DNA from 3 places in the Ensifer sp. M14 genome. Region 1 is predicted to be linked to each of the others. Evidence: riboswitches for the same ligand, from Rfam matches in the RefSeq annotation. Region 1 holds a riboswitch; each other region holds the start of a gene.
What was found. Region 1 has a riboswitch for cobalamin ahead of BLJAPNOD_RS19175 (aromatic ring-hydroxylating dioxygenase subunit alpha). Riboswitches for the same ligand answer to the same signal wherever they lie in the genome.
Positions count from the first base shown of each region.

Region 1 (10,006 bases):
GGCCGGTCAGATTTTCGATGTCGAGGACGTCGAGACCGCCTGGGCGCAGCAGGCGCAACGTCCCGTCCTCGACCTTGATGATCGTCGATTCAAGTCCGATCTCGGCCGAGCCGGCGTCGAGAATGAGCTTTAGGCGCGGGCCGAGATCGGCGTCCACATGGGCAGCGCTCGTCGGGCTGATCTTGCCCGACGTATTGGCGCTCGGCGCGGCGAGCGGTCGGCCGAAGCGGGCAATCACGCGGCGGGAGAAACCGTCCGGCATGCGGATGCCCAGCGTGTCCAGACCGGCCGAGGCGAGCGCATGCACGGTGCTGCCAGTGCGCTGGGGCAGGATCAGCGTCAGCGGGCCGGGCCAGAAGACTTCAGCCAGACGCCGCGACAACGGGTCGAACGTCACATGGGCTTCAGCCATCGCCATGTCGGACACGTGCGATATCAGCGGGTTGAAGCGAGGGCGCCCCTTCATCTCATAAATGCGGCTGATCGCATCCGGGTTGGTGGCATCGGCGGCCAGGCCGTAGACCGTCTCGGTGGGAATGGCGACGGGCTCGCCTTCGGCAAGCACGGCGCAGGCGCGCTCGATCGCGCGTTCCGGCTCGGTCCGTGTATCGATGATTTCGGCCATGTCGCTTCCGTTTCCCTTTCGAGGTCTCCTTAAAGGAGCCACGAGGAAAACAGAACGATTTTCTTCAGGCGGAGCGTGCCGGTGGCTCAGAGGCTGCGGATGATGCGCCGCAGCGCATCGTCGCGCGCGCCGAGCATCAGAACGTTCTTGAGCGCGACCTTCGGATCGTCGGTGCGAAACAAGAGCCCGTTGTCGCTGACGCTGCGATTGATGGTCATCTGGCCTTCCTGCGCATCGGGTTCGATCGCGACGGCGAAATACATCCGGGAATAGCCGGTCTGGATGCGTTCGAAAAAGTGTTTTTCGTCGCCGAGATCGCAGAAGAAGTTGGCGAAGTAGAAGGACCAGGTGACGTCCTTGGATTGGGCGAGATGTGTTCTCGCCGCCGTCACATGGCAATAGCCCAGATGCGGCCGGCCGGCGAGCGTGCGGTGGAAGATCATCTTGGGAAACTGGATCGAGGTATGGAAGCCGTTCATCCGCTTGTGCGTCGTTTCGCCGGCGGTCGTCAGCTTGTGGCCGGTGCGCTGGGCAACCTCGTCGTAACTCAGATAACGCCGTTCGCGCTGCGACCATTGCCGCCTCTCGATGCGGCCGGTGCGCAGGAACTCGGTATGGACCGCCCCTTTGGGAGCGATCGTTGGCAGCTTCTCGGCTGCGGCGTCGTAGTATTTGAGCTTTGCCATGGACTTCAATGCGCTGTTTGCCGGTTCGGCCGGTTTCTCCGTCAGGCGACGCTAATGCATTATGGTTAATGGAAGATTTCATTGCGCCCGGCAGGAAGGATGAGCCGACGGCGCGATAGATGTCGCAAAATGGCGAAGGCTTCGCGCTTTCGCGCCGGCCTTGCCGGAAAAATCGACAACTGCACAATCTTTGGCCTATCTTGTTGTTTATAATGATAAATGACCAGACTTGTGGTGTTTCTGACACGCGATGCGCTGTGTCGTCTTTCTGGAATCCGATGTCGTTAACCGGCAGCTGCGACGAAGGCTTCCGCGATTAGATATGTCTACTCAAGGTGCCGCCTTTTAGGGAAGGCGGAGAATTGGGAAGCCGGTCAAATCCCGGCGCTGCCCCCGCAACGGTGGTGGAGCGAAAGCCACGGCACAAAGCCACTGGACGGGTTCGTCCGGGAAGGCGCCGGGCTGGTCCTTGCGGACAGCTCCTGAGCCCGGAAACCAGCCTTGACACGAATAGACCGTAACGGGTTGCGGCGGGCAGCCGGATCGGAGCCGTCATCGCACAGGCAATGCGCCTGCGTGGGTTCCAGTCCTGCCTCTCCGAAACAAGGCGAACGAGGACAGGACATGGACATCAAGGGCGATATGCTCCGCAAGCTGAAAGGTCGACGCGACGGCTACAGCCTCGACCGGGCCTTCTACATCGACCCGGACTACTACAGGCAGGATCTCGAAAGCATCTGGTACAAGGACTGGCTGTTCATCGGCCACGACTGCGAGGTCCCGCGCGCCGGCAACTATTTCACCGCCCAGGTCGGCGATTACCCCGTTGTCATCGTCCGCGACCGGCAGGGCACGATCCGCGCGCTGCACAATTCCTGCCGCCACCGCGGTTCGCGCGTCTGCTCGCAGCACAAGGGCTCATCGGCCAAGCTCGTCTGTCCCTACCATCAGTGGACCTACGAGCTCGACGGCACGTTGCTTTTTGCCCGTCAGATGGGCGAGGATTTCGACAAGGCCGCCCACAGCCTGAAGCCGATCCACTGCGAAACGGTCGGCGGCTACATCTTCATCAACCTGTCCGAACAGCCGATGGATTTTGCCCCGTTCCGCGACATGGTCGCGCCCTATCTGGCACCACACCGGCTCGGCGAAACCAAGGTCGCGTTCGAAAGCACCATCATCGAGAAGGGCAACTGGAAGCTCGTCTGGGAAAACAACCGCGAGTGCTACCATTGTGCCGCCAACCACCCCGAGCTTTGCCGCACCTATCCGGAAGCCCCGACGGCGACCGGCGTGCAAGGCGCCAAGGATGATCCGGTCATTGCCGCCCACTGGGCAAAATGCGAAGCGGCAGGGCTTCCGAGCGAGTTCCGCATGTCCGCAACCGGCCAGTTCCGCTCAGCGCGCATGCCGCTGATCGACGACGCCGAGAGCTACACCATGTCCGGCGCTCGCGCCGTGCGGCGGCAACTATCGGCAGATGTCAGCCAGAAGCATATCGGCACGCTGCTCCTGTTCCATTATCCGTCGACCTGGAACCATGTGCTGGCCGATCATGCCATCACCTTCCGCGTTCTGCCGCTCGGGCCCGAGCTGACGCAGGTGACGACCAAGTGGCTGGTCAACAAGGATGCCGTTGAGGGCGTCGACTACAATCTGGAAGAACTGACGCACGTCTGGACGGAGACCAACGATCAGGATCGCCAGATCGTCGAGGAAAACGCCTTCGGTATCCGCTCGCCGGCCTACCAGCCGGGGCCTTATTCGCCCGATCACGAAGGCGGCGTGATGCAGTTCGTCGAATGGTACTGCAAGTTCATGGAGCAGCGCCTGCAGGGCGAAGCCGCTCCGCTCTTCCGGGTTGCCTGACATGCAGATGGCATCCTCTTTCCATCACTTCGATGAACTCCATGTCTGGATTGACAGGCAGAACATGCTCGAATGCATATCCGCGGTCGTCGAGACCGCTGATGTGATGACCTTTACCTTCCGGCCCGAGAGGCCGGCCTGGTTTCGCTATCTGCCCGGGCAGTTCGTCACGCTCGAACTGCCGGTTACCGACGACGAGCCGGTGATGCGCACCTACACGCTGTCGTCGACGCCGTCGCGCCCTCTGTCGATCGCCGTCACCGTCAAGGCGCAGGCCGACAGCATCGGCACGCGCTGGATGTTCGATCACCTGAAGCCCGGCATGCGGCTGAAGGCCTTCGGCCCGCTCGGCGATTTCAGCTTCGTGCGCCATCCCGGCGAAAAATACCTGTTCATCTCGGCAGGCTCCGGCGTCACGCCGATGATGTCGATGACGCGGTGGATGGCGGACTGCATTCCGGAGACCGACGTCACCTTCATTTCCTGCGCGCGCCGGCCGGACGATCTTCTCTTCCGCTCGGAACTCGAAGTGCTGGCGCGGCAGATGTCGGGGCTGAACCTCGGCTTCGTGGTCGAGGGGCATGAGGCCCGGCATGGCTGGCACGGGCTGCGCGGCCGCATCGATGGCGCCAAGCTGCCGCTGCTCGCGCCCGACTTCATGGAGCGCACGGTGTTCTGCTGCGGCCCCGAGCCGTTCATGCGCGGCGTGCGCGAGCTTTTGACGGCGGCCGGTTTCGACATGAGCCGCTACCACGAGGAAAGCTTCCAGCCGGCCGCAGCACCGGCCGCCGAGGAGATCGCCGTCAGGGCAGGGGCGACAAGCGACGCCGACGCTCAAGGCGCCAAGGTGGTGTTCACCATGAGCGGCAAGGAGATCGAGGCCAAGCCCGGCCAGACGATCCTGCAAGCGGCACGAGCCAACGGTGTGCGGATCGGGGCTGCTTGCGAAGGCGGCATCTGCGGCACCTGCCGGGTAATGAAGGTCGCCGGCGACGTCGAGATGAACCACAATGGTGGCATTCTCGATGACGAAATCGATGAGGGCTACATCCTCGCCTGCTGCTCGCGCCCGCTGGGAGACGTGCAGATCGAAGCCTGAAGCCACCTGATGGTCGCGGGGAGGATGTTCTTCCCGCGATCGGCCCTGTCAGCGGCTGGCCGCGGCCGCGAGCCGCACCGCGCGGTCGTGCCGGCCGAAATCGATCGATCCGGTCGCCATCATGTCGACGCCTTCGCCGGCGGCGCTTACGGCTTGCGCGCGGCTGATGAGCAGGGGCTCCTCGATCGTCGCCATTGCCCGGGCCGCGCTCAATACGCCGGCCCCGTCATCGGCTTTGGCCATGAGAACGAGTGGCATCGGTTTTTCCGGCAAGAGGTCGCCGCCCGCCCAGACCGATCGCAGGCTGGCACTGGTCATCGCGGCGACATTGACGTCGATATCGTCGAGCGTGCCAGGCACCCGATAGGGACAGCGGCGTTTGCCGCAATTGATCCCCGACGAGAATTGCCACAGTGCATAGCTGTCCCAGTTGCCTATCGGAAAGACATTGCGGATATCGGGCTTGTAGCGGGCATACCAGAGCGGCAGACGTGAGAGCAGCCGATGTTTGGCACGGTTGGCGGCAATGTATTTCGCCGTGACGTGGTTGGTATAAAGCATCGGGTAGCGGCCGGTGCGGGTCTTGATATGCCCGGCAAAGATCGCCGCATCCTCGAGCGACATGTATTTGTCGGGGTCGATGCCTTCGATATCGAGCACCATCAGCTCGTCGTCGCGTGGCTCCGCATAATCGAGGAAATGGTTGGCCTGATCGACCGGGTTGCCGGGGCGGGCGAGATGGTAGGCACCCCACAGCAGCCCATGGGAGCGGGCGATCATCCGCCGAGTCTGATAGAGCTCGCGGCTGACGGCGTACTTGCGCCACATCGTCCTGCAATGGGCGACCGTGTCGCCGCCATGATCGCCGGTGCAAGAGAAACTCTCCGGCAGGCCGTCGGAGGCCTTGGCGATGAAGCCGGAAATGCGCTTGTCGGCGAGCATGACCTCCCAGTCGATGCTGTTCATCTCATAGGCATCGACGATGATGGCGTTTGATTTCGTCTTCCAGGGCTCCAACTCGCCGGCGCGTACGTTCGTCGCCGCGAAAGCCAGACCCAGAAGGGTCGCGAGGCGCAGAATCATCCGTACCGTGGAAATATGCCGCTTTGCCATTCAGTGAGATTGCCGACTCTACAGTTAATGGATCGTAAATCCCAGTCCCCGAGCCGACTGTGCTTGAGACTGTGGCGAATGTATAGAGACTTGTGGCTGTATATCAGGGACGCCTACTATTGCCGTCATTTCGCCCGGCCATTGCCCTGTCTGCGGCGTCACAGAAACGCAAGGGGCCCATCATGGTTGGGAAGCCAACTTCTCACGATGCTCCGTCGCATCGGCGGAAGTGCAATTTTTCGTTCCGGATCATGGAACAAAACCCGTCACTTAGGCGTTGATCGACGATTTCGCTTCTTTCGACCAAGCGACGCCGGCGAGCGGTGCCGAAACGGGATGAGATCGCACAGAACTCGTGATGGTGGTTCGCAGGCGCCGGAAGCGCGGATGGCTCTTATGGAGGGTTATATGAGAACAATGACAGGCAAGTGGTTCGCCGCAGTGATTGCTTCGGCAGTCTTGATGACTTCGGCCGCACCGTCTCAGGCTTTCATGCCGGCTCCGCCGCGTGTCGAACGGCAGAGTGACGCAACCGAGATCCAGTATCGCCGGCCAGGATATGAACGTCGCGGCGGATATTATTATTACAATGGCTATCGCGGTTATAACTATCGCCGTCCGGGCTATCGTTATTACAATGGCTGGTGGTACCCGATGGCGGCCTTCGGCACAGGGGTGATCATCGGCGGGGCGATTGCCCAGCCACCGCGCTACGAGCGTCCAGCACCTGCCTATGGCAGCCGTCACGTGCAGTGGTGCTATGACCGCTATCGCTCCTACCGTGCTTACGACAACACCTACCAGCCCTATGGCGCGCCGCGCCGGCAGTGCTATTCGCCGTATAGCTAAGTGGGTAGACGAGGGAACAGCGACGAAGGCCGGGCCATTGTCCGGCCTTTCTCATGTCGGCCAAGGTCAGAGAATGCCGATCCGCCTGAGGATCCACCAGGCAAGACCCATGGAAAGCGCGATGAACAGTGCGGCATAGAGCGTGCCGCCGCCGTCGGCGAAGGGGAGGGCGCCCGTGTTCATGCCGAAGAAACCGGTGACCAGCGTCGGCGGCAGCAGGAACGCGGTCATCAGCGACAGAATGTAGAGGTGCCGGTTGGTTTCCGAGGAAATCTTGCTGTCGATCTCCTCATGCAACAATCGGGCGCGCTCCTGCAGTGCGAAGACGTCGCGGTCGACAGCCTCCAGCCGATCCGAAAGGCGCTCGGTGACGTCGATGAAGCCGGGCGGCACCTCGTCTTCCTCCGACGCGCCGGCGCGGCGAAGCAGTGCGAGGATCGTGCGCAGGTGCCGGTGAAGGCGAACGACGGTCCTGCGCAACGGTGCCAGGCCCGGTTGCTGCCGGTGGCCGGCCTCGCCGTAGACATGGTCCTCGATGACGTTCAGTTCTTCGGTGAGTTCGAGCACCAGCGAGATCAGCGTGCGCTGGAATTCCACCACAAGCATCTCGAAGAGGTCGATCGGCCGGGCGCATTTCGTGCTCTTTTCGACCGCGGCCTTCACCCGGTCGATGCTGCGCAGCGGATGCAGTCGGGTGGTGATGATCACCCTGTCGCTGACGGCGAAATGCAGCCAGCCGATGGTCTTCGTCACCGCGTCGAAAGTGCGCTCGAAATCGACCAGTGTCCCGTGCACGACGTCGTCGGACACGGTGATGGCCGCCTGGGTGTCGTGGCTCGTCAGCGTCGTCACCGCGGTGGGCGGCAGGTTGCCGATCCGCTCGATCAGGCCTGGCGTGCGCGCGTCCGACAGCGCCAGATGCAGCCAGATCCAGCCATCGCCCTTCAGCAGGCCATCGATCGAGGCATCGTTGGCGATGCGCTGGCATCGGCTTTCGCCTGGCAGGAAGCGGTAGGCCCAGACGAGCCCGGGTATTTCTGGGGAAATCAGGTTCATTTGAACGCCTTGGCGAGAGCCATCGTGACTGGCTTCTATGCGCCGTTGATGACAGTTTTGTTACGGTGCCGGCTGCACCGGCAGCCATCAGTCAGTGGCTTGAATTGACGTTGACGTTTACGTAAAAATCAATAGTGTTCGGCCAAACAAAGATGCGCCGGCAGCTGCGAAAGCGCCCGGTATCTGGGAGGATCATCATGTACAAGGCACCCGTTGACGAGATTGCGTTCACCTTGAAACACGTGGCCGGCATGGCCGGCGCGCTGGAAAGCGGCGCTCTCGGCGATCTTGGCGAAGATCTCGTCGATGCGATCCTGTCGGAGGCCGGACGGTTCGCGACAGAAGAAGTGGCGCCGCTCGGCCACATCGGCGACAAACAGGGTTCGCGCCTTGTCGATGGCAAGGTCCAGACACCGGACGGCTGGCGTGATCTCTACCACAACTGGATCGGCGGCGGCTGGAACGGGCTGACGGCGCCGGAAGAATTCGGCGGCCAGAACCTGCCGCATATGCTGCATGTCGCGGCGATGGAGATGTGGAACGCCGGTTCGATGGCGTTTGCGCTCGGGCCCACGCTGACCATGGGTGCGGTCGACGCGCTTGAGAAGCACGGCTCCGAGGCGCTGAAGGCGACGTATCTGCCGAAGATGGTGTCCGGCGAATGGACCGGCACCATGAACCTGACGGAACCGCATGCGGGGTCCGATCTCGGCGTTCTCAAGACCCGGGCCGAGCGTCGCGACGACGGCAGCTATCGCATTTTCGGCCAGAAGATCTTCATTACCTGGGGTGAACACGACTTTACCGACAACATTATCCATCTCGTGCTGGCGCGGTTGCCGGATGCGCCTGCGGGCACCAGGGGTATTTCGCTGTTCCTGGTGCCGAAATTCCTGGTGAATGCGGACGGTTCGCTCGGCGAGCGCAACGATCTGTTCTGCCATTCGCTGGAGCACAAGCTCGGTATCCACGGCTCGCCGACCTGCACCATGATCTATGGCGACGGCAAGTTCGGGCCTGAGAAGGGGGCTGTCGGCTATCTCATCGGCGAGGAAAACCGTGGCCTTGCCTGCATGTTCACGATGATGAACAACGCCCGTCTTGCCGTCGGCATGCAGGGCGTGGCCATTGCCGATGTGGCAACCCAGAAGGCGATCGCCTTTGCCAAGGAGCGCACCCAGGGCAAGGCGCCCGGCTGGTCCGGCCAGGGCATGAGCCCGATCATCGAGCACCCGGACGTTGCCCGCATGCTCTTGACGATGAAGGCTCTGACGCAAGGGTCGCGCGCCATTGCCTATGCCTGCGCCCACGCGGTCGACATGGGCCATGCGGCAGCCGGCGAAAAGGCCAGCTATTGGCAGGAGCGCTCCAGCCTGCTGACGCCGATCGCCAAGTCCTTCGCCACCGACGCCGGCGTCGATGTCGCCTCGCTCGGCATCCAGGTTCACGGCGGCATGGGCTTCATCGAGGAGACCGGGGCTGCCCGTTATCTGCGCGATGCCCGCATCGCCCCGATCTACGAGGGCACCAACGGCATTCAGGCGATCGATCTCGTGACCCGCAAGCTGCCGCTTTCGGGCGGCGCGCATGTGCGCGGCTTCATCGCCGAGCTGCGCGAGATCGCTGCGGCAGTCCGCGCCTCCAACCGCGAAGGTTTCGGTGAAACGGCATCGCGGCTCGATGCGGCGCTCGACGCTCTTTCCGATGCGACGGAATGGCTGCTTGCGGCCGTATCTGCCGGCCAGCTCTCCGAGGCGCTCGCGGGTGCGACCGCCTATCAACGCCTCTTTGGCCTCACCTTGACCGGCGCTTATCTCGCCAAGGGCGGTCTCGCCGAGGCGTCCGATGGCAAGGATGAGCAGCGCATCGCGCTCAGCAGGTTCGCCGCGGAAAACATGCTGGCGGAAACCTCCGCCTTGAAGGATCTTGTCGTTACCGGTGCCGACAGCCTCGCTGCTGCGCGCGCCGTCTTGGGTTGAGGGGAAAGATCATGACCGACCAGGTTCTTGTCGAGCGTCCGGAGGCCTATCCGGGCGTGCAGGTCATCCGCCTCAACCGGCCGGAAAAGAAGAATGCCATCACGCGCGACATGTACGCGAAGATGACCAATGCCCTGACGGTCGCCGGCAGTGACCCGGCGGTTCGCGTGACCGCGTTTCTCGGCACGGACGGATGCTTTTCCGCCGGCAACGACATGGCCGACTTCCTGGCGTTCGCCATGGGCGGCACCATGGGCACGGAGGTCATCGATTTTCTCAAGGCTCTCGCGAGCGCCGCCAAGCCGGTGGTCTCGGGTGTCGACGGGCTTGCGATCGGCATCGGCACGACGATCCATCTGCATTGCGATCTGACGATCTCTTCCGCCCGCTCGGTGTTCAAGACGCCCTTCGTCGATCTGGCCCTGGTGCCGGAAGCGGCTTCGAGCCTGATCGCCCCGCGCATCATGGGGCATCAGCGCGCCTTCGCCCTGCTTGCCGCCGGCGAGCCGCTGGAGGCGCGCGATGCGCTCGAGGCCGGCCTCATCTGGAAGATCGTCGGCCAAGATGCGGTTAAAGACGAGACGCTGTCGCTCGCCGCCCGCCTTGCCAAGAAGCCGCCGGAGGCGCTCCGCATCGCCCGCGATCTCGTTCGCGGTGATCGCAGTGACGTTCTCACGCGCATCGACGAAGAGGCAAAGCACTTTGCAGCGCAGCTGAAAAGCGCCGAGGC
Region 1 covers NZ_QJNR01000004.1:3,929,801-3,939,806, reverse strand. The annotation lists gene BLJAPNOD_RS19185 (L-threonylcarbamoyladenylate synthase) at 1-625, opposite strand, end outside; gene BLJAPNOD_RS19180 (DUF6656 family protein) at 712-1,311, opposite strand; cobalamin riboswitch at 1,628-1,830, shown strand; gene BLJAPNOD_RS19175 (aromatic ring-hydroxylating dioxygenase subunit alpha) at 1,936-3,180, shown strand; gene BLJAPNOD_RS19170 (hybrid-cluster NAD(P)-dependent oxidoreductase) at 3,182-4,279, shown strand; gene BLJAPNOD_RS19165 (GH25 family lysozyme) at 4,328-5,392, opposite strand; gene BLJAPNOD_RS19160 (BA14K family protein) at 5,810-6,241, shown strand; gene BLJAPNOD_RS19155 (transporter) at 6,308-7,297, opposite strand; gene BLJAPNOD_RS19150 (acyl-CoA dehydrogenase) at 7,495-9,276, shown strand; gene BLJAPNOD_RS19145 (crotonase/enoyl-CoA hydratase family protein) at 9,288-10,006, shown strand, end outside.

Region 2 (10,006 bases), on a different contig from region 1:
GAAACGCCCGGTTCGATCCACGAGGGTGGCGAACTCGGTTACGCCTTGGTGCATGCCTATGGCGCGGCCTTCGACAATCCGGATCTCGTCGTCGCCTGCGTCGTCGGTGACGGTGAGGCCGAAACCGGTCCGATTGCCGCCAGCTGGCATTCCAACAAGTTCCTGAACCCGGCGCGCGACGGCGCGGTGCTACCGATCCTACATCTCAACGGCTACAAAATCGCCAACCCGACGATCATGGGGCGCGCCAGTAACGAGGATTTGCGGCAGCTGTTCTCCGGGTACGGCTACGAGCCGTTCTTCGTCGTCGGCCAAGATCCGGCCGACATGCACCAGCAGATGGCGGCCACCTTCGATCAGGTTTTCGCGCGCATCCGCTCGATACAGGAGGAGGCGCGTCGGGGCCGGGCCGATCCCGACCGGTGCCCGCGCTGGCCGATGATCGTGCTTCGAAGCCCCAAAGGCTGGACCGGTCCGAAGGAAGTCGACGGCAAGAAGGTCGAGGGCTTCTGGCGCTCGCATCAGGTGCCGGTCTCCAATTGCCGCGGGGACGACGCCCACCGCCGGATCCTCGAAGACTGGATGCGCAGCTACGATCCGGAGGATCTGTTCGACCGGGATGGGCGGTTGAAGCAGGAGCTGCGGGCTCTGGCGCCGACGGCCAAGCGCCGGATGGGCGCAAATCCGCATGCCAATGGCGGTCTCCTCAGGCGCAAGCTTGCAGTGCCCGAAATCGCGGCCCATGCGGTGGCAGTCGATCCCGCCGCCCGCGGCCAGTTGATGGTGCAATCGACCGAGATGCTCGGGCGGTATCTCCGGGATGTGCTGACGCTCAACGCGGAAAACCGCAACTTCCGGATTTTCGGTCCCGACGAAACCGAATCGAACCGGCTCGGCAGCGTCTTTGAAGTCACCGACCGGGTCTGGATGGAAGAGATCGAGCCCTATGACGTGCACCTGTCGCGCGACGGACGGGTGATGGAAGTGCTGAGCGAACACCTGTGCCAAGGTTGGCTCGAGGGCTATCTGCTCACCGGCCGCTACGGCTTCTTCTCCTGCTACGAGGCATTCATCCACATCGTCGACTCGATGTTCAACCAGCATGCAAAATGGCTGAAGGTGTCGCGCGAGATTGAATGGCGAAAGCCGATCGCCTCGCTCAACTACCTCTTGACCTCGCATGTCTGGCGCCAGGACCACAACGGATTCAGCCATCAGGATCCGGGCTTCGTCGACCTCGTCGCCAACAAGAAGGCCGATGTGGTGCGCATCTATCTGCCGCCGGATGCCAACACGCTTTTGTGGACCGGCGACCATTGCCTGAAGACCTACAACCGCATCAACGTCATCGTGGCGGGCAAGCAGCCCGAGCCGCAATGGCTGACGATGGAAGAGGCAATCAGGCATTGCGAAGCCGGCATTGGTATCTGGGAGTGGGCCGGCAACGAGGACGGTGCGGTGGCGCCCGACGTGGTGATGGCCTGTGCCGGAGATGTGCCGACGATGGAAACGCTGGCCGCCGTCGCCATGCTTTGCCAAAAAATCCCGGCCCTCAAGGTCCGCGTCGTCAACGTCGTCGACCTGATGGCGCTGCAATCCAGCGACCAGCATCCGCATGGTCTGTCGGACGATGCCTTCGATCGGATGTTCACGACGGACCGGCCGGTGATCTTCGCCTATCACGGTTACCCCTATCTGATTCATCGGTTGACCTACCGGCGCACCAACCACGGGAATTTCCACGTGCGCGGTTTCATCGAGGAGGGCACAACCACAACGCCCTTCGACATGACCGTGCTCAACGAACTCGACCGTTTCCATCTCGCCTTGGAAGCGATCAGCCGGGTGCCGGGGCTGGCGGAAAAGGCGGCAGGCGTTGTCACCGAGCTACGCGGCAAGCTTGAGGAACACCATCATTATGTCCGGGAATACGGTGAAGACATGCCGGAAATCCAGGGTTGGCGTTGGCCGGGCTGAGCCTTTCGAATGTCTTCTCTGGGAGCGGTCCGCTGAACCGCTTCCAACTCTGCTCGCGTACATTGCCAGTGGAAAATGCGACCGGCGGTTGACGTGCCACTGGCATCTGGTAGGTCTCTTCCTGCGAAACAGGTTCCGTCTAACGACGGATGAAAAGGGAACACGGTGAGGATTGCCCGCAAGGGGCCGAAACCGCGACTGCCCCCGCAACTGTAACCGCCGAGCAGAACCCCATGTAGCCACTGCGCGAACTCTCGCGTGGGAAGGCGGGATGAAGCGACGACGCGGAAGTCAGGAGACCTGCCTGTTTCGGTCACCCATGCCTGGACACGAGGGGTGTCGAGGCGCGGCCGTCCGTAGCGGTGACATTGGAGCAATGTTGCCGCGTGCCGCAGACGGCGCCGGGGGTGATCGCTTGTCGTTTGCTCTCCGCCAGTTCCTGCCCGCGGTCGATCGCGCGTGGGCCAGGTCGTGCCCATCGCGCCGGAGTGGGGACGATATGAAGAAGCAATTGACCGGCACAGCAGTGCTGGTTCTGACACTCGTTGGCGGGGCTCAGGCACAGGATCCCGGCAGAAACGAACAGCCGACCAAGCTTGAGCCGATTCTGGTCTCCGATGGCCTGACACCAACAGAACAGCGCAAATCGGGACGCGCCTTCACGGTCATTACCGGAGAGCAACTCGAGAAGAACCAGATTCGCTATATCGCAGACGCCCTGCGCCTGGTCCCGGGTTTTTCGGTGTCGCGCACCGGTGCGTCCGGCGGCCTGACGCAGGTCCGGGTCCGTGGGGCCGAAGGCAACCAGGTGCTGGTGGTGATCGATGGCGTCGAGGCCAACGACGTCTCTCAAGGCGAGTTCGATTTCGGCGCCCTCGTTGCCGACGATATCGAGCGCATTGAAATCCTGCGTGGGCCGCAAAGCACCTTCTGGGGTGCCAATGCCATGGCCGGCGTCATCAACATCATCACAAAGAAGGGAGGCCGCGACGGCGCCAAGTCGAGCGCCCGCACCGAAGTCGGCAGCGACGGCACCTGGCTTGGCGGTGTTTCGACCCGTGGCGGCGGCGAGGGCTATGATTACGCGCTGTCCGGCGTGTTGCAGAGGACCGGCGGCTTCAACATTTCCGACACCGGTCCCGAGGACGACGGCGACCGCAACGGTACCGTCAACGGCAAGTTCACCTTCGATCTTTCGCCGGACCTGCAGCTCGACGCGACGTTGCGCGCCGTCAACCGCAAGACCGACCTCGACGCGCAGGACTACATGACTGCGCTGACCTACGACACCCTTGATTATACCCGGTCGCGCGAGCTCTTAGGCTCGCTCGGTCTCACGCATTTTGCCCTCGACGGCGACTTTGCGCAGAAGGCGCGCGTCTCCGGCCTCGACGTCCACCGTGACAACATCAGCGGGTTCGGACGGTCCTGGAACGACGGCAACCGCTACAATGGCAGCTATCAGGCAAGCTATGGCTTCGATGGCGGCGACGGCATCCGCCATCAGATCACCGGCGGCTACGAATGGCAGCGCGAAACGTTCACGCCGTCGCATCTGCAGCACACCTTCAGCCGCAATGCGCATTCGCTCGTCGGCGAGTATCGCGGCGAGTTGGCCGACCAGTTCTTCGTCAATGCCGGCATCAGGCGCGATTTCAACGACCGTTTCGAGGATGCGACCACATGGAGCCTCAGCGGGTCCTGGGAAATACCCGACAGCGAAACACGCTTGCATGCATCCATCGGCACCGGCGTGACCAACCCGAGCTTTTACGAGCAGTTCGGCTATATCCCGGGAACTTTCATCGGCAACCCTTCCCTGAAGCCGGAAGAAAGTCTCGGTTGGGACGTCGGTGTCGAGCAGCGCTTCTTCGACGGCGGCCTGACCGTCGACGTGACCTATTTCGACCAGAATCTGGAGAATGAGATTGCTACGGTCTACGACGCCAGCTTCCGGTCGATGCCGGTCAATCGCTCGGGCGAAAGCCTGCGTCACGGGATCGAGGTGTCGGCGACCGTCGACTTCTTCAACGGGCTGACGACGACGGCGACCTACACCTACACCGCTTCGAGCGAGCAGACGCTTGCCGGCGGACCCCGCCTGCAGGAAGTCCGCCGTCCGCGCCAGGCCGCTTCGCTTGATGCGGCTTACGTCTTTTACGACGACCGCGCCCGCGTCTTCGGCGAAGTCATCCTCAATGGCCGGATGCAGGATGTCGCTTATCGGCCGGGGCCGGAACGGGTGCCGCTTGGCGCCTATACGCTGGTCAATGTCGGCGGCAGCTTCAGGGTCAACGACACGCTCGAGGTCTTCGGTCGCGTCGACAACCTTTTCGATGAGGATTATGAGGAGATCTACGGCTACAACACGCGAGGTGTTGCCGCCTTTGCCGGCTTGAAGGCCTCGTTCTGATGATGTTCGGTTGGTGCAGGCGATATCTGGTTGCGGGGATGCTTTGGGCAGCCTTGCCCCACGGCGCCTGGGCGGGCGAAGCGCCGCGCCGCGTCGTCTCGATGAACGTCTGCACCGACCAGATGGCCATGCTGGTTGCCGGCAACGGCCAGCTTCATTCGGTTTCCTATCTGGCCACCGACGGCGCGACCTCGGCGCTTGCCGCCGAGGCCAAATCCTATGTCGTCAATCATGGGCTTGCCGAAGAGATCTTCCTGATGAAGCCGGATCTGGTGATCGCCGGCACCTATACGACGCGCACGACCGTCGATCTGCTGAAGCGGCTCGGCTTTGCCGTCGAGGAATTTGCACCGGAGGCTTCGATCGCCGAGGTGCGGACCAACCTTCAGCGCATGGGCCGGGTGCTCGGCCGCCAGCAGCGCGCGGATGAGCTGGTGGCGGCAATGGATGCCGAGATCGCGCGGCTGCAGGCGACAAAGGTGCCCGAAGTCGAACTGGCGCTCTACTATGCCAACGGCTTCACCTCCGGTAGCGGCACGCTGGTCGCCGATATCCTCGGCATCGCCGGACTTGAAAATCTCGCAGACAGGCTGGGTATTGCCGGCACCGGACAGTTGCCATTGGAAGCATTGGTCCTTGCTCGACCAGACCTGATCGCCATCGATGCCAATGGCGAACGCGGGCCGGCGCTCGCCAAGCAGAACTTCTCCCACCCGGCCTTCCGTGCAGTCGCCGCGCAGCACCGGGCGGTCCAGCTCGATAGCCGTTATACCATCTGCGGCGGGCCTTTCACGTTGATCGCCGCAAGCATCCTGCAGCAGGCCGCCTTGAAACTCGACGCCGAAAATTTCGACATGGGGAAATGATGACGGAAACCGCCCGATACCGCTTGCTGATCGTCCTACTCTCCATTGTCGTCGCCATCCTATTCGTGCTTTCACTGACAGTCGGCCCGGCGGACGTTGGCCCCTGGCAGGGCATTGCCGGCCTTTTCACTGGAGATGACAGCCTGATCGGGTTGGTGATGCGGGAAATTCGCCTGCCGCGCGCGCTCCTCGGGTTGATGATCGGGGCGACGCTCGGGCTCTCGGGTGCTGCCCTTCAGGGTTATTTGCGCAATCCACTGGCCGAGCCCGGCCTGATCGGCGTCAGCGCCTCGGCATCGCTTGGCGCCGTGATCGCCATCTACACCGGATTGTCGGCCCTTCTGCCGCTTGCCCTGCCGCTGATGGCGCTTGCAGGTGCGCTCTGCGCCGTGCTCGTCGTCCGGCTCATGGCTGGGGCTGATGCCCGACCGCTCTCGGTGATCCTTGCCGGCGTCGCCGTTTCGACCTTTGCAGGCGCGATGACCTCGCTGGCGCTCAATCTCTCGCCCAACCCGTTCGCTGCACTTGAGATCATGTTCTGGATGCTGGGCTCGCTCACCGACCGCTCGATGACGCATGTCTGGCTGTCTGCACCGTTCATGCTGGTTGGATGGCTGATGCTGGCAAGCCTCGGCCGCGCGCTGGATGCACTGACGCTCGGCCACGAGACGGCGGCGAGCATGGGGGTCGACATGAAAAGGGTGCAGAGGCTTGCCGTCATCGGCACGGCCGCCTCGGTCGGTGCTGCAACCGCGGTTGCCGGTGCGATCGGTTTTGTCGGTCTGGTTGTTCCGCATCTGCTGCGCCCGCTCGTCGGCGCTCGGCCCTCCCGGTTGCTGTTTGCCAGCGCACTTGGCGGGGCAGCGTTGCTGCTCGCGGCCGACATCCTCGTGCGGGTCGTGGCCTCCGGACGCGATCTCAAGCTCGGTGTGCTGACGGCGGTCGTGGGCGCGCCGTTCTTTCTCGTTCTGGTGATGCGCGCGCGGAGGCAGATGGCATGATCCGGCTTGTCGTTTCCAACCTCTCCGCCTCGCTTGGCGGCAACACGGTGCTGAGGGATATCGCTATCAGCGTCAGCCCCGGCGAATTCGTCGGCCTCATCGGCCCGAACGGTGCCGGCAAATCGACACTTCTGCGCGCCTGCCTCGGCCTGATCCCATCGAGCGGCGAAATTCTGCTTGCCGGGCGAGATCTGCGACAGATGGCGGCATCTGAGCTTGCCCGCCATGTTGCCTATGTCGCGCAGGACCGGGATATTGCCTGGCCGATCACGGTTGAAGCGTTGGTCGATCTCGGCCGGCAGCCCCATCGTGGCGCATTTGCGCGGCCCGCAGCCGCCGACCGGGAGGCCGTTGAAGCGGCGCTTCAGCGTATGGATATCGTCAAGTTGAGATCGCGCCGGGCGACCGATCTCTCCGGCGGCGAAAAGGCGCGCGTGCTGATTGCAAGAGCCTTGGTGCAGGAGGCCGACCTGCTTCTCGCCGACGAGCCGGTCGCAGGCCTCGATCCGGCGCACCAGATCGCGCTGATGCAGGTGTTCCGCGCGCTCGCGCAGCAGGGCACGTCGGTCGTCGCCTCGATGCACGATCTCGGCCTGGCCGCGCGCTGGTGCGATCGGCTGGTCCTCCTCGAAGGGGGCCACATCGTCGCCGACGGTCCGCCGGCCACCGTGCTGACCGCAGACCTGTTGCGGCGCGTCTATGGCATCGAAGCCTACGTCGCCGAGGCGGCGGGAGGACTGATCGTGCAGCCGACGCGCCTTGCGCAGACCGGTATCGAACAAGAAACTTCAAGGGACAGCACGGTATGACCGAATTGGCCGACATGCTCTGCACGCATCTGAAAGACCCGGAGGCCGGGTGGAGCATGGGGACGTTCGGCGCCATCGCCGAGTTCCACCAGGATCCCGGCGAAACGCTCGCTGTCGATACGCCGGATCTGTTTTGCCGGGCGACGGAGCGGGGCGGTGTGCGGATCGATCCCTCCCGCCTGGCCGACATCGTTCCGGTTACCTACGAGGCATTGAGCCCAAGAGCGCACCGCTGGAGCCACGCGGTCGCCCTGTGTCTGCCTGAAGGCGACGCACGCCGTGAGGCGCGAGCAGTGCTGACCGAACTCGGCGCTGATGAAGCGGCCATTCGCACCGGCGATCGCGGCGCGATCCTCTTCGACATGGGGCTTTCGCTGCCGCAATGCGATTTCTGCATTCGCACCGAGGACGTCGCCGTCCTTGAGATTTTGCGGCGTTGCGCCGGACGCTCGCTGTTCGAACCCGACAATCCGGCAATGCCGGCAATCCTGAAGGCTCATCCCCATCGCGTCGCCGTGACGACGATCGGTCGTGTCGAGGTTTACCAGAAGATCGGCGGGCCGGACACAGGCGGCGTTTCACCACCCGGCCCGCACACGCACGTGCTGCCGCAGCTCTTGCGTAGCGGTCGCACTCATTCGGCCAACACGCCGATCCCGCCGGGTCTGATGCCGCTCGGAAGTCTGCACCCCGGCAATCCGGTGGTCGGCCCGATGGGCGAGGAGAGGGCTTTCGATCCGCATCTGCACGCCCGGTTCCAGGCGCTTCTGGAGCGTTACGGCAATGCGTCGGCCGTAGCCGTAAAGACCGATCTGCTTGCGGCGCTGGCCCGCGGCGACCATCCGCAGGACTTTGCCTGCCCGAACGACCGGTCGGCCCGCGCGGCCATGCGCGTTGGCCTCAGGCAGCAGGAGCACCTCGCCCGTCAGAGTGGTAAGGAAGAATATCTTGCGAAGATCCTCGCCTGGCGCACGGTGTACGATCGCGCCGTCGACGCTGCGGACACCGACGACGAAGCGCCTGGCCACTAAGGGCAAGGCACTGCGGGTGCTGCGACGTCTGCGGCAAATCCGAAACGTGTCGGGCGGCCTTGCAAGACGCGCAGGAGAGGAAATGGCCTTCTGCCGCCTTGCCTGGCGCACGTTTTCACGCCAGACACAAGATCGAAACAGCGCTGGAATTGACGAAGGGCAGGGGACGATGGCCGAACGCAAGCACGGAGAAGCAGCCCCCGCAACGGAAGTGACCGTTGCCGGTGCCGACTGGTACGGGCTCGATATCTCCGACCGCAACCAAAGCCGCACGCTGTTCTCGGATCTCGATATGACCGAGGCCACGAGCGCCGGTGCCGTCTTCAAGGAGTGCACCTTCCGCCGCGCCAAATTCAATTGCTCGCGCCACGAGGGCAGCGCCTTCATCAACTGTACCTTCGTCGGCTGCAATTTCTACGACGTCGACTTCAACGACTGCAAATTCGTCGGCAGCATGTTCGACAGCTGCAAGTTCGACGCCACAAGGATCAAGGGCGGCAACTGGTCGTTTGTCGGATTGCCGGGCGCCGACCTTCGCAGCGCCGTTTTCACCGATGCGGTCCTGCGCGAGGCCGACCTGACCGGCGCGCGTTGCGAGAGCGGAACGATGACCGGCCTCGATCTGTCCGGCGCCTGGCTTCACAGCGCCAATTTCAGCGGATGCGATCTGCGCGGCAGCGACTTGACGTCGATCGAGCCGGAAACGGTTACGCTGAAGCGTGCGGTCATCACCATCGAGCAGTCGGTAATGATCTGCGAGGCCATGGGCCTGGTGGTCCGGGCGTCCTAAATCGTCTTTCGCCAACGTCTGCTTCGATCGGCAGGCCGCATGAACCTGCTCAGTTTCGCGGTTCGCCGCTCGGTGCGTAGACCGTCTTCTGCTTGAAGGCGAAGATATTGCCGCAGCGGCATCGCATCATGTGCTTGGCCGGGTCGCTCGACGGGCGCTCTGTCGAAAAGCCCGCTGGCATTTGGTCGATGAGAAAACCACGGGTCCTGCTTCTCGGATCGTCGTTCTCCGAGGCCTCTGCAAACCCGGACGCGCCGCATTTGGCACATTCCAGTTTTCTCGAATAACGATCTCTCGACACGATTGTCCCAATCCAAAATCAATGAGGACCCGAACTACAGGAGGCGAGGGGCTCGTTCAAGACCATCCATTGAAACGGTGCTGCATCGCGGCGCTCTTGAGGGCGGCGTGTTACCAATCAGATATTGTCCCGTCACGGCCGTCGTCCTGTCGGGGCGAAGGCGCTTGGTGGCGGTAACACCTCGCTTCCACGTCGACGGCGGGCGTTCTGCTGCCGTCCAGACAATGGGCCAGACCGCATAGCAGACCATATTGCGCCGTGCCGAGCGGGAGGTCCCCCGGCCGCGCAACAGCACTTCGACCATGCCGGAACTGCCGATCAGCGTGCTGCGGCAGGAAGCCCTCCAGGCGTGGATGGCTTTTTCCCATGACCTCTTTCTCACGACAGCGAAAAGACGGAGGAAGCGCCGGCGCCCGATTTGTTCACGCGACAGGCTGAGCAGGCTACTACTTCTGGATTAGTGGCTCCCCTCTCACGTATTTGCAAACTTTCGCATATAATCCCGCGCGGCGCTAAGAGGGGTCTCTCAGCCTCATTCGAGATCGGGGTACGGGTCGGAAGGCCCGGCGCTGCGCTTTGCGCTTGAATGCAATCTAAAGTTAAGTTCGCATCTGTCGCACGCGAAGCATGGAGACGATGCGAGCATGTTCAGCAGGCATGGAACGACCAGAAGGACGGCGGCCGCGATCGATGGCGGCGGCAAATCTGATGGAGAACATTGTGCAGACAGGCGACATCGGTAACGGCGCATCGCGGCTTTTCAAACGAACGGGCGCGTCCGTCGATGATGCGGGCTGTGCCACCGTCGCGTGCCGCGA
Region 2 covers NZ_QJNR01000014.1:199,028-209,033, forward strand. The annotation lists gene BLJAPNOD_RS29590 (phosphoketolase family protein) at 1-1,977, shown strand, start outside; cobalamin riboswitch at 2,091-2,300, shown strand; gene BLJAPNOD_RS29595 (TonB-dependent receptor) at 2,477-4,390, shown strand; gene BLJAPNOD_RS29600 (ABC transporter substrate-binding protein) at 4,429-5,256, shown strand; gene BLJAPNOD_RS29605 (iron ABC transporter permease) at 5,256-6,257, shown strand; gene BLJAPNOD_RS29610 (ABC transporter ATP-binding protein) at 6,254-7,066, shown strand; gene BLJAPNOD_RS29615 (hypothetical protein) at 7,063-8,097, shown strand; gene BLJAPNOD_RS29620 (pentapeptide repeat-containing protein) at 8,180-8,887, shown strand.
Region 2: it holds a riboswitch for cobalamin, as region 1 does, so the genes downstream of both, BLJAPNOD_RS29595 (TonB-dependent receptor) here and BLJAPNOD_RS19175 (aromatic ring-hydroxylating dioxygenase subunit alpha) in region 1, are expected to answer to the same signal.

Region 3 (10,006 bases), on a different contig from region 1:
TCACGGCCGCTCCATCAGGATGTCCTATTCGCATGCCGGAGCAGTAGTTCAACGGCAAAGCCGCTGGAGATAGGCCGGCTTTAGAACCTCAATTGATCGCATGCCGGCGAGCTGAATAACACCTTCGGATCGAAGCTTTGTCATCGTCCGGGACACCGTTTCGATCGTTAAACCAAGATAGTCGGCCATATCCTGCCGCGACATTGGTAAATCCACCTGAGCTACACCGCCCTGACGCTCCATCATATCAACCAAAAAAGTGGCTACACGTTCAAATGAGGATTGCCCTGCAAGCAGGAGCGAATGCTCTTGCGCGCGTATCATGCTTCGCATTGTGAGCTTAAGCAACTCCAACGACGCCTCGCCGGAGGAGGCTTGGCGAAAGCTCCGCAGAGCCGTATGTGAAACGGCTTCGGCATAGAAATGATGGATGTCGTCCGGTTCAAACCCGAAAACCTCACCTGGCAGATGAAAGGCGACGATCTGGCGGCGTCCATCCTCTCGTAGACGGCAGATCCGAACTGCACCAAATTCTATCTGATAGCAGGTTCCTGATGTTTCACCCTGTCCATAGATTTCCGACCCGACGGCGTAAACAGTGATCGGTGCGACGCGCCCGAATGCTCGGTCGGCCGTTCTGCCTTCTGTGAGGCGGATGAGTTGGGGATGAGATGTGTTGGATACCGCCAGCATTGTGTGTCTCCCGAGTTGTTTTCGCTACCTTTTTGCGAAAAGCGGTCGACCGCGGCAATTCGGTTATTCCACTACGTAGTTTTACGGAGTCGCGTATGATAGGCGGTGGTGCACACGACAATTTGCGCCCAGCCGCACCCGCGGCGGCGGCGAACTTTAGTGGTGTGAGGCGAGGTTGATTTCTGGTTCACGATGACGTTTGATATACGTCTCCGGGCCAAACAGCAGTGCGGAATTATGTAATTCCGCAACTGCGCGCGCTATATGTTTCGCACGCGTGCGAGCGTGGATATCGCTTCTAGCAGGTCAGTCATCGAGAATGGTGTGAACACGGTAGCTGCTGGCGGTGGGTTGGACACAACCGTCGCGCCTTGGCTCAAAAGAATTATTCGACTGCTGTCGACACCTACTGAAGACCACAAAGCCGATTCTCCCGCAAGCAATTCTTCATCGAGCAGCATGCAAACGAACGACGATAAACGGGGTATCGCCAGCGAAAGCTTCTCGGCAAGATCAACCTGATACCCTTCAATTTGCAGGGCAAATGCAAGGGAGCGCCGAAGGCTTCCGTCGGAAGCCACGATCAGAATTTTCCGCGATGAACCGTCCACCTGTAGGGATACCCCTTCTTCAAGGTGTGCTCCTTTGCACTACCGTCAGAGCACAGAGTATCCTCATGCTCCAGACGCGGCATTGCGCGAAATCAAAACTCGCCCGAGGCATGTCACCGGTAGAGATTTTCTGCCAGAGCTTCATCCGTGCTCGTGTATGGTTTTCTGTTTCAGCTTGCTTCCGTAGCGGGCGCGCGGCCTTGGCTATCTTTCATTAGAAAATCAGCAAGCAGGTTGCGCGAGCCATAGAGCAGCGTGATCATGCCTGCCGCGACGCCCGCTTCGCGCGCAACGCCGGGTTACAGCGCAGCTCTTCCCGGTAGCGTGCTTCGAATTCAGGCCTGTAGCGCCAGTGAAAATCGCAGCCCGCATGTGGTGCGAGATGCGGTGCCGCATGGCCATTCCTACAGCAGTCTACTGCTTGGGAGCAGCCGCGACCGCATAGCCGGCGTCCTGCCATTCTGGAAATCCGCCAGCGCAATGGAAGATGTGCGTGTATCCCCAAGCAATCGCCTTGGCGGATGCATATGCTGAATAGGGACAATCTATTTGAGTGACGACAAAGAACGCGCCTGCTGCTGATGCACATATGGGCACATATTGGCGGAAAGGGCGCATGAATGGAATCGGCAACGGGAGAGGCCTCCAACCAGCACAAGTGTCCTATGGAGGCCGTCTCCGATTGGGATCCTCGCAGTCGCGAGGTTCTAGCCAATCAGATCCAAGCCTACGACCAGATGCGCGAGGCGTGCCCGGTGGCCCATAGCGACTACCTCGGATGGTCGCTTTTCCGCCATGCGGATGTCTTGCAGGTACTGAATGATCACGAAACCTTCAGCAACGTTGTTTCGCGCCACCCGTCAGTTCCCAACGGAATGGATCCGCCTGAACATTCACACTACCGGCAGATGATCGAGCCCTACTTCGCGGTGGAACGGATTGAAGCCTTCGAGCCGGCATGCCGCCGGATTGCTCGCGATCTGGTCGCCTCACTCAAGAAGGATCCGTCCAGCGAATTCATGATGGGATTTGCTGAACCATATGCCATACGAATCCAGTGTGGCTTCTTGGGCTGGCCCCGATCATTGCACGAACCACTACGGCAATGGGTCCGCAAGAACCGCGAGGCGACGCTGGCGCGCGATACGAATGCCCTTGCGTCCATAGCGCTCGAATTCGATGGCTATATCCGATCACAGCTGGAAATACGCCAGCAGGCCGGCGCTGCTGCACCGGACGATATCACCACCAGCTTGGTGCGGCAGGCCGTTGATGGACGGCTGCTCCGACATGCGGAGATCGTTAGCATCCTGCGCAACTGGACCGTGGGCGAACTGGGTACCATCTCTGCCTGCGTCGGTATCATTGTCCATTTCCTTGCGGAACATCCCGAAGTCCAATCACAGCTACGCCGTGACAGGACTTTCCTTCCGCAAGCCGTGGACGAAATACTTCGTCTCCATGGACCGTTGATTTCCAATCGGCGCGTTGCGTCTCGATCCGTGACAATCGGTGAGCGGACGATCAACGCAGGGGAAAGGATGACAGTAATTTGGGCATCAGCAAACCGCGACGGTGCAGTGTTCGAGGATGCAGATCAGTTTCGTCCCGATCGGGATCAGTCGCAAAATCTGCTCTATGGTGCGGGGATCCATATCTGCCCCGGCGCAGAATTGGCGAGGATGCAACTGAGGGTCGTCTTGGACGAACTGCTTAGCGGCATCGGGAACTTTGTCCTCCCTCTCGGTACCGAGGCTATCCGTGCGGTCTACCCAGCAGGCGGGTACGCATCATTTAACCTGCAAATCCGTTGATGCTCGATAGGTATGATCGCGACCATATTGCCGGGTGCCACGCTATTCCTGTCACCGCGATGCGTTTGCATTGCGATCTATCGACGACGGTGCCAGTCAGCTGACGGTCGGGTGATGCATATGCAGCTTGTGAACGCGGACCTGCTTGCGCGCTTCGGAGCTCAATCCAAGACAGGAATTTGATTTCAGCGGTGATCAATTCGAAATCCATTTGGCGGGCACCATATCGGCCGCTGTTTTTTCTCGCCGGACTTTGGGCGCTCGTCGTACCCCTTGTCTGGATCCTCCCGGAAGAAATCGCGCTGGAGAGAGTCAGTTGGCATAGTAGCGAGCTTTTGTTCGGCATGGCCGGTGCTGCGGTAGGGGGCTATCTCCTTACGGTCTTGCCCGCGTGGACGAAGAGAGGTCCCGTCCCACCCGCGGTCACAACAATTGCTTCTTCCCTTTGGTGTATTGCCCGGCTCACGGCCGCATTTTCTACGCATTTGTCGCATCTCGCGTCTGTCATCGGGGCATCTGCATATTTCGTGTTCTTGGCGGCTGTCCTAGCGGTTGCGTTGCTAAAGGCCGGGGCTCGGCATCGCCTGTGGGCACCACTCGGAGCGGCCGTGCTTGGAATTAGTGCGGTGCTCTCCACCTTTGATGGCTTGAACTCGATGGGTGCGCCGTGGGGGATATATAGCCTGTTGATTATCGTGATTGGTGGACGCGCCGTGCCTGCCTTCACGCGGCATTGGCTGGTCCGGACGGGGACACAGACCCGCTTTCGCGATCGGCCGGCATTTTCGTACCTGGCGATCCTGGGTATTCTGGCCGCCATTTGTCTTCGAGGCGCCAGCCAAAACATATCCGGCTACCTGTTGATGCTTTCAGGCGCTGTGTTGTTGTTGCAAATGGCGAGTTGGCAAAGCGTCAAGGCCGTGCGGTATCCGGCACTGTTTATCCTGCATATCGCCTTCGCCTGGATGCCGGCGGCACTCATCCTGAACGGTCTTGCCGTTATTGTTCCCGCTCAGTTTCCATCGATCGCCGCCCTGCATGCAATGACGATGGGAGCGATGGGAACGATGATCGCCGCCTTCATGATGCGGTCGGCCTCGGTACGCGACGGCGAGAGGCTGATCCTCAGCAGGCCCACGGCCTGCGCGTTCTCGCTTCTATCTGTCTCCGCCTTGCTGCGTGTTTTCGGCGACGGGATGCGTGACGCGTATTTCGAACCCGTTGTTGCCGCGGCCATCTGCTGGATGGCCGCGTGGGCTCTCTTCATGATGGTCTTTGTTCAGGCGATGCGCCGTCCTGTGCCCAGACCGGTCTTTAGCGCACCAGCCGCGGTTTGCGGCAAAGCGGGAAGTGACGTTCGACCTTATTTGCAGAACACGGCAGGCCGGTGCGCGGTGAGTTCAGCCAATTAACTAGGCCTGAGGAGCACAACATGCCGGCAACACTGTGCTGTCAACGAGCATATCCCTTGCAAATCTCTCCACAGAAGCAAATGCGTTTAAACGCACGCTAAAGAACCTTAAAAAACGGGGCGGCCCCGTTGGGAGTGTAGCGTTGCGGACGTTCTCCGCAACGCTTTTTGAAGCCCGGAGCTACGGATGGTTCACGGCCACAGATGCTCGCGAACATCACGCTCGTCGCGCTCGAGCTGGCTGATAAGGTCCTGTCGAGTATCCTGGCGGCCCCATTCCTCGAAATGCACGAGGGATCCAATCGGAAGACGCTCGCGCCAGCTGGCCTTTTCCAACTCGGGACGCTCGTGATAGCCTTTGACCTGTCCGACGCAGAGATAGGCAATCGGCACAATACGCTTCGGAATTTTCAGAATGCGCTGGACCGTCCCGTTGTCGAAAATGCTCACCCATCCAACGCCCAGTCCTTCGGCGCGGGCGGCGAGCCACAGGTTCTGGACGGCGCACGCGGTGCTGTAGAGATCCATCGCCCGAATGTGCGTGCGTCCGATCACAGCAGGGCCTGCCCGGTCGCGGTCGCAGTCGATACAGATGTTGACAGGTGCCTCCATTATCCCTTCGAGTTTTAGGGCTCGATACGTGCTTCGGAGTGGATCGGGGAACACGAGTTCCGCTTCTGCACGTGCTTTCAGGAACGCTTCATGGACTTGCCCGCGCGTATCTATGTCCCGAGTTATGGTGAACACTCCCGGAAGGGCCGGGCTTCCCGTCCACCGATGGCCACGGCCTTCGGCAGGAGGAATGCGTTTGTCACTAGGCGGCAAGTGCCGCAGGTTCGCTCTCTGATTTGGGCCTGAGGAACAGGTAGCGCCCGATCATTTCCGCCGCATGCAGGTCGGCATCCCATAAGCGGCCGTCGAATTCCGCCTTGAACACCAATCCACGACGTTGCGCCTTGTCGACCGTTCCGGTTCTCCAGTCCGTGCTACTGGTGTAGAAACTCGGCACTTTTACCGAGGCAATGCCTCTCCATTTCAGCGTGTTCTCGGATCGAAGGATATACTGCCCCTTCGCGCCGTTGTTGATCATCTTGTTGAACGTCCGCCCCTTGTAGGCGGGATCGTCCGTGGGCACCGCAACGATGTCGAGGTCTTCGGTGACCACCACCGCGCCGTATTTCTCGGCAAGGTCTGCCTTTCGCTGCGCCACATGGCCGAACCAGGATTTCTTCAGTCCTGCCACTGCTCGGTAGACGGCAAGACGTGCCTGCTTGAGCCATCCGACTGCGGCCATCAGCCGGAAGAACCGGCCATGCATTGCCATGTAGCGAGGGTGGCTCGGCATGGCTGCGATCTCGGGGACGAGTGCTGCCGCCTCGGCGTCCGCTACGCGATTGAGCTCGGCACGGATGCGGTCGAGACGATTGTAGAGACGGTCGATCTCGGAGCGAAGTCCATCGATCTTCGTCGCCTGTGCGGCGATGCGCCCAAGGAAATCGCTGCCATCGAACTGCACGTAATCCAGGACTTCGACGTCATCCTCGGAAACGTGGGTCTCCAGGAACATTCTTGCCTGCTCTTTGGTCAGCTTCTTGCCATCACCGCCGTTATGACCGGCGACGCGGGCCAGCGCGCCTACACCGATCGGCGACCGGCTACGCAACACGACGATGCTGGAGGTATTGATAAACCCGAAGTCCTCGGCCACGACCGTCCGGCACCCTTGAGCGGAGGGGAGTGTCGGTGGTCGCGTCACGATCATCTTCACCTGCGCCTTCACCGGGCCGAGTTCGAGCACCAATGACGCGACATGCACGTCATCGCTTCCATGCTTCACATGCTTGGCTTTGATCGAACGCGATAGCCGCATTGGTAACGTGATGCCGCCTCCTCTCGGCGACACCGAGGTCAACGGCAAATCAATGGTCGTGGAAGCTTTAGTTTCCAGAGCGCTGCCGAGTGCTCCAAGCGTATCGGCGAGCGCCGCCTTTCCGCCGCGCAGACAGCGATAATCCAGGTGCAGCTGGATGATGGCGTCATCCTTCCAGACGGGTCGCTGGAAGCGGTTCCGCACCGTTCTTGCCATGGCGCGCAACACATCGGCATGATGCGCTGGCAGCCCACAGTCGCCGCTTTCAAGGTTGCGGAAGAGCTGGAGTGTCGAGAAGAAGTCGAGCTTTCCGACGAGGTCTGCCAATTCCTTGACATCTTGCGCCGTCAACGTCCGCGAGTACTCCTCCGGTAGATTGACCACGCCCTTCGTGCCGTCCTGCATCACGATGTCCCCGAACACGGCAATGTTTCTGAACGCGCCGAACAGGTTGCGCTGCCCGCGTTTCCATTGTTCGAGAACCGCCGATTTTGCGATCAACCTGGCTTTCTCACCCCAGACGCTGTTCAGTCCTTGGACGCATCGGATTGTACCCTTAGCATCACCGCGTCGATGTCTTTGCCAGACGGCATTGGCCTGAGAATATCAGATGGCCAGATGGCGGCGGCCATCTTGTCGAGAACAACGATAATTCTGGACCTTAGATCTGCAAGTTCGCCTGACATGGCAAGTCTGCCGAGATCGGCCATCCTCTTCATGAGCTCTTTGTCTTTGCCCTTGCCATACGCCATGTTGCTTTACGCCGACATGGTTCGCAGGCGGCCCGGATCCATGCGGAAAGCCGGGGCAGACAGGTGGCTCGTGCCTTGAAGTATCGGAATTGTTCGCAAGAGGAAGCATGCCGGAGGAATGCTTCAATGGGACTTCGAAAACAAAGGCCTCGTCAATAGCCGGCAGAACGGCGCTTGCTGGCGAACCGCTATAGCAACCATCCGCACGTTCGGGATTACCGCGGTCCATTGATTGACTAGCTGGCGGATTGCTCCGCTTCAAGCAGACCTGGCCGCTTTCCTCCAAGCCGTGAACGACCGGGTTTCCTCGCGGGCTTTGATGAAACTCCAAGGTTGCATGAATCCGACAGATGGTGCGTGATGCGCAGCGAGGAGGATACGGCTTAACTGCTCGTCCGAAACCGGATCCGGAAGGAACTCGCCTCTGGTATCCCTTCTTGTGAAGATGGCTCGATATAAACCCGCACGCTCGGCCGAATGCAGAGGCTGTGCGGTCAAAAGATCTGTATGGTCAATTGTTTCCCCTTAATGGATGCGGACCCGTCTCGCTGTCCTTTCGGACGGGTCATCTTTCACAGGCCGGTCTTCTGACTTAGGTTCACCCTGAAAGGACACCTTCCCAGCGATCGCCAGTGGCATCCGTCCTTCCAGTCCCCACCACAGCGCTGGGCGCGTTGCAGATTTGCACTGCATTCCCGATTCTCCCGTGCAGATCCAAACCAGCCCGGGCACCTATGAAGTGATCTCTGTTACCACGCGGGCACTGCCGTACCAATGACCGCCTGGGATGTATTAGAAGCCGCGGCGTCATTATCTGACTTAGTGTTTGCTCTGGCACAAACTGGCGGCGATGGGACCGTGATTTCGCCACCGTGACGACGGTTCTTTGGCACGACGAACGCCACGGTAAACTCGATCCGACTCACGAGACCACGGCGAGCTTGTTTCAATGCACTCGACACCCGCCTCGCTTCGCCCGTTACTGGAAAACCTCCCGGTCGTCCGCTTTGGCAGCTAACAGCGTCTCCATCAAGAGGCTCTCAGCGTGAATATGCCGGCGGAGCGCTTCCTGAAAGCCGTGCAGCAGGCGGGCGATGTTGTCAGGCCGGAGATCGCATTGGCCATCAGCCAACCCTCGCAAGACGAGGGAGATTTCCTCTGCCGTCAACAAATCGCATCGATGGTCGGCCTTCAGCCTTCCGATCGCCTGCGCGGCAAACACGGAGCCCGCGTTACGGTTGAAATCGGGAAAGAGGACCTTTTCCTCAATATTATGAGCCTCTCGAAGAACGGCTGGGATCGCCTCCGCTAGATTGGGATCCACGGGCTCGCTGGCGCTCGTTTCGATGTCTGCTGCAACTTCTTCAAGCCGAAGACAAATTGCGAGCAGATCGCGGTGGAGGGTCTCCAGACGGCTGATCTCTGCCGCATTAAGTGGACTCGCCGGTGTGTTCATCTCAAGCTCCTTGGTGGCGATCCCCGAACCCGCGACGCGTTGATTCGAAGTGCGGGTGCCATCCATCCGCTACGAACCATTATGCGCGACCTAGTCGCTCGGATAACCGATCCCTTCTGTTATCGTTCGGCAATATAGGCTTCAGTCACGTAGGTCCTTGCGGTTTCGCAAAGACTGTCCCGCTTTCTCGGCTATCCACAAGGGAGGTCTGTAACGGAAAAGACCTGACCGCATGGAGATCGGCACGAAATCGCCGTGTGGAGCGATGCGCGGCGAACTCGTTCGCTACGCATTGATTTGACTTATAGGCCATTTCCCGAAAAACCCGAACGCCATCGAAAACTCCGATACGTATTGGTTCTTGGAGCGTGAATATGAAGATTGCTATTGTCACCATATCAGACCGCGCAAGCCATGGAGATTACGAGGACCTGAGCGGCCCAGCCATTGAGAGGTGGCTTGCAGAGGTGGTTACGTCACCCTGTTCCATCTTGAGGCGCGTGATCGCCGACGGATTTGCGTCCGTACGAGACACGCTGATTGCGCTCAGTGACAATAATGGAGCCGATCTCATCCTTACCACGGGTGGTACCGGTCCCGCTCCGCGAGACCAGACGCCTGAGGCGATGCGCGAGGTTCTGTCAAAGGAACTGCCCGGATTTGGCGAGCAGCTTCGGAGTGCCAGCCTCCAGCAGACGCCGACAGCAATCCTGTCGCGCCAGACGGCCGGCACCCGGGGCAAAACGCTGATTATTAACCTACCTGGCAGGCCGAGCTCTATTCGTTTCAGCCTAGACACGATCTTCGCGGCGGTGCCTTACTGCCTCGATCTGATCGGCGCGGGCCGGGTCGAAACGGATCCTGCCAGGATCAAGGCCTTTCGACCCGATGTGTGAGCAGCCTCTCGTTTAGTCTATATTTCCGCTCACGCGCGGAGTTTCTTTAGGATGAGCGGAGTGTGAATGACTGATCGTGAAGACTATAGGCCAGCCAAAGCCGCTTCGACCCGCTCCTTGGCTTTTTTCGGCATTTTCGCCGATTTTATTTTGTCAAGATTGCTGGGGCCGGGGCCAACAACGATGAGGGAAACCATACCCATGCTGAAATGCGGGGTGCATTTGATAAGGTAGGCACCTGGCGCCCTGACCGTCATCTTGACTGCTTCGTTGATCTTGCCCTTGAACGGTTCCGCGCCCTCCGGGATCAGATCCTTGACCGTTTCGGCATTGTGGCCCTTGTCTACAACAACGAACGAAACTGTATCCCCGGGCTCCGCTTTGACAAGCATCGGCTCGAAAACCATTGCGCCGCCCGTCCCCTTATTGAGCATTTTTACTTCGTGGTCCGCAGCCCACGCCGAAACACCGAATGCTGCAGCCATCGTGGCCGGCAATACCAA
Region 3 covers NZ_QJNR01000007.1:384,458-394,463, forward strand. The annotation lists gene BLJAPNOD_RS23485 (hypothetical protein) at 1-4, opposite strand, end outside; gene BLJAPNOD_RS23490 (helix-turn-helix domain-containing protein) at 49-693, opposite strand; gene BLJAPNOD_RS35205 (hypothetical protein) at 954-1,304, opposite strand; gene BLJAPNOD_RS23495 (cytochrome P450) at 1,970-3,118, shown strand; gene BLJAPNOD_RS23500 (NnrS family protein) at 3,310-4,530, shown strand; gene bluB (5,6-dimethylbenzimidazole synthase) at 4,722-5,276, opposite strand; gene BLJAPNOD_RS23510 (hypothetical protein) at 5,344-6,900, opposite strand; gene BLJAPNOD_RS23515 (hypothetical protein) at 6,927-7,151, opposite strand; partial or broken gene BLJAPNOD_RS23520 (nitroreductase family protein) at 7,452-7,667, opposite strand; cobalamin riboswitch at 7,711-7,902, opposite strand; gene BLJAPNOD_RS23525 (hemerythrin domain-containing protein) at 8,131-8,607, opposite strand; gene mog (molybdopterin adenylyltransferase) at 8,982-9,503, shown strand; gene BLJAPNOD_RS23535 (pseudoazurin) at 9,587-10,006, opposite strand, start outside.
Region 3: it holds a riboswitch for cobalamin, as region 1 does, so the genes downstream of both, BLJAPNOD_RS23520 (nitroreductase family protein) here and BLJAPNOD_RS19175 (aromatic ring-hydroxylating dioxygenase subunit alpha) in region 1, are expected to answer to the same signal.